Regions from separate parts of the Streptococcus thermophilus genome, predicted to be linked through region 2. Evidence: predicted binding sites of a transcription regulator. Region 2 holds the regulator's gene; the other holds the start of a gene.
The links. Region 2 encodes NrdR, which represses ribonucleotide reductase genes. Its sites were predicted from a motif close to ACACNATATATNGTGT; they were not measured.
Positions count from the first base shown of each region.

Region 1 (4,409 bases), 950 kb from region 2:
GAGGTATTGGTACATGATGTGATCGCTGCAATGGCCACATGCCCCGTTTGAATTGTTTCTGAATGATCCTCAAAATCAACTTTTGCCGTTTTTTCTAACTCCTTCTTGTCCAATCCAAAGCCACGCACACCTGCTTCTCGTACCACTGCATCCTGAAATTCTTGCTTAGCATCGGACAAGAGAATCAAATCCTGTGGACGTTTGGGACCCGAGATAGAAGGTTTAATGGTTGACAAATCAATTTCAACAACCTTAGTATACTTGGCTTCTTTACTTGGGTCATAAAACAGATGATTGGCTTTTGTGTAGGCTTCAGTGACCTGGATATGTTCCTCATCACGATTAGTTAAACGCATGTAGTTAAGAGTTTCGTCATCAATAGGAAAATAACCACAAGTTGCCCCATACTCTGGTGCCATATTAGCGATTGTAGCACGATCAGCTAGAGATAGGCTCTTTAAGCCAGAACCAAAATACTCTACAAATTTACCAACAACATTTTCAGAACGAAGTACTTGAGTAATCTTGAGAGCCAAGTCTGTTGCCGTAGCAATTTTAGGAAGTTCACCTGTTAAATGTACACCAATAACCTCTGGAATTGGGAAATAGGAAGCTTCACCTAGCATAGCTGCTTCAGCTTCAATTCCGCCGACACCCCATCCCAGAACACCAATACCATTAATCATCGTTGTGTGACTATCTGTACCAAACATAGAGTCGGGATATAGTAGCCCATCTTTTTCAATAATGACATCACTTAGAAATTCAATATTAACCTGATGGATAATACCCGTAGCTGGTGGAACCGCACGGTAATTTTCAAAAGATTGTTCGGCCCATTTAAGAAATTCGTAGCGCTCATTGTTACGTTTAAATTCTAGATTGATATTATCTTCAAGCGCTGTATCACATCCATATGAATCGACTTGAACAGAGTGGTCAATGACTAAATCTACTGGAATCTCTGGATTAATAAGTTCTGCTTTACCACCATTAGCCACTATAGCATCCCGCATTGAGGCCAAGTCAACGACAACAGGAACCCCTGTGAAATCTTGTAAAATGACGCGACTTGGTTTAAATGGTACTTCAGAAATTGTTGGAAAATTCGGAAATTTTATCAGATCAGAAATGTGAGATTCCTTAACGTCAATGCCATCTTTTTTTCGGAGGAGACTTTCAAGTAGTATTAGAATGCTATAAGGTAGTTCTTCGACCTTAACATCATAGGATTTTGCTGCTTTTTCGAGATCATAAAAAGAGAATATCTTACCATTTACAGTTAGATTTGAACAGTATTCTTGCATACTTGAACCTCCATTAGTTAAAAAATTTCCTCTATTCTACACTGTTTTTTTTAAAAAAACAAATAAAATTGGCATTCTGGTGTGATGTTTTATTACATCTTCAGTCAGTTGTTGGAATTTTAGCCATTTCCATAAATAAATTTAAGAAAACTTAAAAAGCCTTCAAAACACAAGATATAGGGTTGTGTTTCAATACTAAACACAAAATATTGTATTCCTTAAAATATTTAGCTTGATTTTTCCCAATATTTTGGGTATTCTATTAAAGTCGAAAAAGTGACACCTAGTCACTTAAAATCTTTAAAAAAAGGAGTATTTGCAATGGAAAAGATTACATTGTTTTCAAAAAACAACTGTATGCAATGCAAAATGACAAAAAAATTTTTGGAAAAAGAAGGTGCTGATTTCGAAGAAATCAATATCGATGAACAACCAGAAAAAATTGATTACGTCAAAAGCCTAGGCTTTACTGCTGCTCCAGTGATTGAAGCAGGCGATATCGTCTTTTCAGGTTTTCAACCGGCTAAACTTAAAGAAATCCTTTAATTATTAAGTTTTTATATAGAAAGGAACTTGTTTGCTTAGTTTAATATGTTAACTTTAACCTTTAAACTAGGCCTGGTATCTGTATTATGTCTTTAAAAAATCTTGGCGATGTTTCTTACTTCCGCCTCAACAACGAAATTAACCGTCCTGTAAACGGTCAGATTCCTTTGCATAAGGATAAAGAAGCGCTTCGTGCCTTTTTCCTTGAAAATGTTAAGCCAAATTCAATGGCATTCAACAGCATCACAGATAAAATTAATTATTTGATTGAAAACGACTATATTGAGTCTGAATTCATCGGTAAATATGAACCTGCTTTCATCGAAAAATTGTCTGCAGAAATTCATGCTCAAAAATTTCGCTTTCAATCTTTCATGGCAGCCTACAAGTTCTACCAACAATATGCTCTCAAAACAAACGATGGCGAGACATACCTTGAAAGTTTTGAAGATCGTGTTCTTTTTAATGCTCTTTACTTCGCTGATGGTGATGAAAACCTGGCTAGTGACCTTGCTAACGAAATGATTCACCAACGTTATCAACCTGCTACTCCTTCATTTTTAAATGCTGGACGTAGTCGTCGTGGAGAACTCGTTTCATGTTTCCTTATCCAAGTAACGGACGATATGAATTCCATCGGTCGTTCTATTAACTCAGCTCTCCAATTATCACGTATTGGTGGAGGGGTTGGTATTAGCCTATCTAACCTACGTGAAGCTGGTGCTCCTATCAAGGGATATGCTGGTGCTGCTTCTGGAGTTGTCCCAGTTATGAAGCTTTTTGAAGACAGCTTCTCTTACTCAAATCAACTTGGTCAACGTCAAGGTGCTGGTGTTGTTTATCTGGATGTTTTCCACCCAGATATCCTTGCCTTCCTTTCAACTAAGAAAGAGAACGCTGATGAAAAGGTACGTGTTAAGACATTGTCACTAGGTGTTACAGTACCAGATAAATTCTACGAGTTAGCACGTAATAATGAAGATATGTATCTCTTCAGCCCCTACTCTCTCGAAAAAGAATACGGTAAACCATATAACTACATTGATATTACAGCTATGTATGATGAATTGGTTGCCAATCCTAATATCACCAAAACTAAGATTAATGCGCGTGAGTTAGAAACTGAAATTTCTAAACTCCAACAAGAATCTGGTTACCCATATATCATCAACGTTGATACAGCTAACAGACATAACCCAATTGATGGTAAAATTGTTATGTCCAACCTCTGTTCTGAGATTCTCCAAGTTCAAGCACCAAGTGAACTTAACGATTCTCAAGAATTTGTTAAACTCGGTACAGATATCTCATGTAACCTTGGATCTACTAATATCCTGAACATGATGACTTCACCTGATTTTGGTCGTTCCATTAAGACTATGACACGTGCGCTTACCTTTGTTACAGACAGCTCAAGTATCGATGCCGTTCCATCAATCAAAAATGGAAACCAACAAGCTCATACCTTTGGTTTAGGAGCTATGGGGCTTCACTCTTACCTTGCTAAACACCATATCGAGTATGGTAGCCCAGAATCTGTTGAATTCACTAATATCTACTTCATGCTTATGAACTACTGGACTTTAGTTGAATCTAACAATATCGCCCGTGAACGTCAAGAAACCTTTGTCGGCTTTGAGAATTCAAAATATGCTGACGGTTCTTACTTTGATAAATACGTTACAGGGCAATACGTTCCTAAATCTGACCGTGTTAAAGAACTTTTCGAAGGCCACTTCATCCCACAAGCCAAGGATTGGGAGGAACTACGTGAACTCGTTAAAAAAGATGGTCTCTACCATCAAAACCGTTTGGCTGTTGCGCCAAATGGCTCAATCTCTTACATTAACGACTGTTCTGCTTCTATTCATCCAATCACACAACGTATTGAAGAACGTCAAGAGAAGAAAATCGGAAAAATTTACTATCCAGCCAACGGTCTTTCAACAGACACTATTCCTTTCTACACTTCAGCCTACGACATGGACATGCGTAAAGTTATCGACGTTTATGCCGCTGCGACTGAACACGTTGATCAAGGTTTGTCATTAACCCTATTCTTGCGTAGTGAGTTGCCTAAAGAAATTTACGAATGGAAAACAGAAAATAAACTAACAACTCGTGATCTTTCTATCCTTCGTAACTACGCCTTTAACAAAGGAATCAAGTCAATCTACTACATCCGTACTTACACAGATGACGGCGAAGAAGTTGGCTCTAACCAGTGTGAAAGCTGTGTCATCTAAGATAGTGATTTGAGGCTAACAACTTCACTACTCTTATTTATAAAAATCATAAAATGGTCGGTTAGCCGACTTTTTTAATAGATAAACTCAAAAAACTATATCATGATTTTTAATTATGATAAAATAGAAATGATATCAATAAAGAAAGAGGTTTCTAATGGAAACTTACTATAAAGCCATTAACTGGAATGAAATCGAAGATGCGATTGATAAATCTACCTGGGAAAAATTAACTGAACAATTTTGGTTAGATACTCGAATTCCCCTTTCAAATGACCTTGATGACTGGCGTAAACTTTCAGCTGAAGAA
Region 1 covers NZ_CP038020.1:1,681,733-1,686,141, forward strand. The annotation lists gene acnA (aconitate hydratase AcnA) at 1-1,307, opposite strand, end outside; gene nrdH (glutaredoxin-like protein NrdH) at 1,629-1,853, shown strand; gene nrdE (class 1b ribonucleoside-diphosphate reductase subunit alpha) at 1,940-4,099, shown strand; gene nrdF (class 1b ribonucleoside-diphosphate reductase subunit beta) at 4,257-4,409, shown strand, end outside.
Region 1: a site for NrdR is predicted at 1,507-1,522, ahead of nrdH (glutaredoxin-like protein NrdH). Genes of this name have one in related genera too.

Region 2 (4,409 bases):
ATCTCCGTAGATATAGAGGCCTTTCTGGTCTGGACTAGGGTAATTAGCTACAAAATCAACAAGTGTCTCAAAGGTATCAACACGAGCGACATCATCTAGTGCAATATCAGCAAAGGTAATCTTGCGATAGGACTGAGGCAAGCTCACCAAGTTAATCCGCTTAGAAATAGCCTGTTGTTCTTGTTGCTCCTTAAGCTGACGCGTTTCCTTATAGGTTACGTCAGCGTAGCCTTCATTCATGGTCAGAATCGGCTCATACCCTTTGGCAATGTAGCTGACATCACCTTCTTTGACCTTACGGCATTCCACCAAGAATTGATTAAACTTTGGAAGACTACGCTTGATTTCGTCCTGGCTTAAGCCATGTTCTTGAATAAAGCCAGCTACTCTTGGATCCGCCAAGATTTGCTTGGTCAAATCTGTTGCATTACCAGACCCATGATATCCTGTTCGGTTCAAGGTTTGTCCAACTCTTTCCATAGGCTACTCCTTTCCTTTTTCTAGTTTAGCCAAAGCACGGCGTCTAATTTCGTCTAACTTGGCTTGGTCGGCCTGACTGGTTTGATTATCGTAATCAGGATCACTCCAGCTAGGTACATTTGTTTTCTTCTTAGAATCATCTTTTGTCCGCTGTGATTTTTTGTCGTAACCACTACGCAAAGCCAAAAGCCCTTGTTCAGCAGTAACAATCTTCTTAAAGTCAAAATCGTTGGCAACTTTAGAGATATACTCTCGATTCACATTTGTTGAACGTGTCCGTCCCAAACTGTAGGCAACCATGAGATTAATGACCTCATCCATAAAGCCTCTTTGTGCCAAGTCTGTGAGAATTTTTTTCTCAGAATTAGTCACAGTCCCGCCTGGACCCTTAGCACTCTGTAAGTAATCAACAGGTTTTCCAGATTTAACAGCTTTAAGAATCTTTTTCTCTGTCTCCGTCAATGCAGAATCACCACCCAATTTTTGAGCTTGAGCTTGCTCTAATTGCACTTGCATACGCTTAACAATAATCCGGTGGTTCACGGCTGTCTTTTTTGACAAGAGATAGGTATCATACCAATTCATGTCATAGGTTTCAGACAACTTATAGATTTCTGGAACATCTGTCTTTTCATCTGTAAATACAAGTCCATCAGCCTGCATACGATTCCTGAAACTGATTAAATCAAATGAATTTTTAGGCTTAATTTCAGAAACAGACTTTTGAGCCAAACGCTCATCAGTAAAAACATCCGAAAAACGTTTAGATAAGTCTTGTAAACCATGTAAACTCGTCGGTTTTAAAGCATCCACTGCTGGCTCACCAATTTTTTGCTCTAGAAGTGAACTATAAACCGCATGTTTTAGAAACTGCTCGATAGATAGGGGAGACTTAAGCTCCACAACATAAATTCCCTGAGGAGAATGATAGAAAGCCAACAAGTCTACCGCTGTCAGGACCGCCAGGGATTCCTGAAGAGGCTGCATACCAAAGTTAAGATGATTCAGAATAGTAGCAAATTTATGACGATGATTACCATTATCATAGAAAGCCACAAAATACTGATAGAGTGCGTATCCCTCAACCCCAATAATGGGATAATAACAACGCATCAAACTTGCCTGATCGGGAACGATAACCTGATTGCCAACATAGACAAATTCTTCAATAGGTCTCATTTTTTAGACTCTTTTTTCGCACGGACAGTCTTGGTGATTTCTTGAAGCAATTCTTCAATCTCATCAACATCTTTGAAAGAACGGTAGACACTAGCAAAACGGACATAGGTAATTTCATCAAGATCTGCTAGTTCTTTCATGACTAAATTCCCAATGACCTCACTATCAACCTCTCCATCATGGTTACGGCGAATGTTTTGCTCTATACGGGTGATGGCATTTTCAATATCCTCACTTGAAACTGGACGCTTCTGAGCACTCATCAAGATACCATTGAAAATCTTATCGCGAGAGAATTGTTCACGAGTACCATCTTTTTTGACAACTAAAAGTGGAACTTCTTCCACACGCTCAAATGTAGTAAAACGGGCATGACAAGCATCACACTCTCGACGACGACGAATGGTATTTCCATCCTCTGCCTGACGGCTATCGATAACATTAGATTTATTATGTTGACATTTTGGACAACGCATGCACTTCACCACCAATCTTCGAAATTCAGTACTCTATTTTACCATAAAAACACATAAAAAGCACGCCCTTAACGAGACGTGCTCATTGATTGAGAGTTAGTATAAATCTCTTGTAAATTGACTTAACCTTCAATTTGAGGTGTCGTAGTTTCTGACTCTGCAAAAGGAATGTAGAGGTCAAAACGTGTACCCACACCAAGTTCTGAACTGACATCGATATGGCATCGATAAGCTTCCACAATTTGATAGAGGATTGATAAACCAATACCCACACCAGATTGGGTTGTCGTACGATTACGCGCCTTATCTGAACGATAGAAGCGTTCAAATATATGTTCAATATCTTCTTTAGAGATACCCTCACCATTATCCTGTACCTGTACCAGCATCTCATCTTCCAGAGCCTTGATAGTAACCTGGATTTTCTTATTAACAGGCGAATACTTGACCGCATTATCAATCAAAATAGTAATAACCTGTTCAAAGTGCTGACTGTAAATCTGTGCTGGACGATCTGAACCCTCAGAATCATTGAGGTAGAATTGGTAGTCGTCATGTAGGACACGGAAATTCCCAATAACCGTACGGATTGAAGAATTCAAATCACATGTATCATTTCTATGATTGTCAAATGACCCTTTAACACGAATAGAATCCAACATATCGTTAATCATAATCGTCATACGGTTGGCTTCGTGACTTGCAGCTTCAAGACTTTCTTCAAGGATTTCAGGATCATTTTTACCCCAACGTTGCAAGAGGTCCATATGTCCTTTAATAACTGCAATGGGAGTACGTAATTCGTGACTGACGTCACTCAAGAAACGCATCTGCATCTGATTATCTTCTTGAATTTTATCCATCATACAGTTAAAGTTAAGTGCCAAAGCACCAATCTCATCATGACTCTCAATCTTAGATCGAAGCTCCAAATCACTTGGCGAATCGATAATAATACCCATTGTTTCGTGTAACTGCCTCATCGGACGAAGAATAGATGTCAAGACAACTACAATTACTGCAATAACTAAGACCGTCATTCCTACTTCAAGGAATATCAATAGGAAAATTAAACGCTCTTTTAACGCATAGTAGAATTTCAAATCATGGAAAACTTGAGCATACCCAACAATGGTCTTCTTATCCTTGCCATAGATTGGAACTTGTAGTAAGAAACCACGTTTACCTTTATAGGAAACCAACTTCAGTTTATTGACCTCAGACATGCCTGGAGGTGAGTCTGTATCCTCCTCAGAAGTAAAGATAAAAGTTCCCTTTTTGTCATAAACATAGACAGACTGGTTGGAATATAATCTATTAGAAACCGCAACTTGACCATCTAAGGAACGCTTTTCAGAAAGCACTCCATTAATGATTGATGGATAGATATTTTTCGGTGAATAAAAGGCCGCTAAAAGCGGCTCTGGACTCAACTCTTCATCAGAGTCCCAGTCCTTTTCGATATAAGTAACAACTTTTGAGATTGTATTATTTACATTTTGACGTTCACGTTGCAAAAGAAGCGTATTGGCTGAAAATACAACAACCAGAGTGAACATCGACAATACAAGAAAGAAGACCACAGCAGTTGTCATGGTCAACTTTTTTCTAATGGTTACTTTACCAAATAATTTACTCATCTTTCACGGATAACGTAACCCATCCCTCGTACTGTTTGAATGTATGATTCCTTACCTGGAATGTCGATTTTCCCACGTAAGTAACGAATATAAACATCTACAACGTTTGTTTCAATTACGTCATCATATTTCCAGACTTGAAGCAAGAGTTCCTCACGGGTCATTACTTGGTTCATATTGCTTAAAAGTGTGTTCAACAAATCAAACTCACGTTTTGTCAATGGAATTACCTCATCACCGCGAACAACTGCACGGTTTTGAACATCCAATTTTAAATCGCGATAGGTTGACGCTTTAGCTGGTACCTTCTTAGTAGCTTCGATATCTTGACGACGGAAGGTTGCACGAATACGTGCCAACAGTTCTTCAATCGCAAATGGTTTTATAATATAGTCATCAGCTCCACGATCCAAACCAGCAACAATATCCATGATTGAGTCGCGAGCTGTCATCATCATAATATAAGTATCTTTTTCTTGTTGGAGACGACGTGTCACTTCGAAACCGTCCATCTCAGGCAACATAAGGTCCAAGAGAATCAGATCGAAATCTTTCTCAAGTGCCATTTCAAGTCCTTCGCGTCCGTTGTCCGCTGTCACAACGTCGTATCCTTCGTGTTGAAGTTCAAGAGAGA
Region 2 covers NZ_CP038020.1:728,989-733,397, reverse strand. The annotation lists gene dnaI (primosomal protein DnaI) at 1-480, opposite strand, end outside; gene E3C75_RS03885 (DnaD domain protein) at 484-1,659, opposite strand; gene nrdR (transcriptional regulator NrdR) at 1,656-2,135, opposite strand; gene E3C75_RS03875 (HAMP domain-containing sensor histidine kinase) at 2,258-3,775, opposite strand; gene E3C75_RS03870 (response regulator transcription factor) at 3,772-4,409, opposite strand, start outside.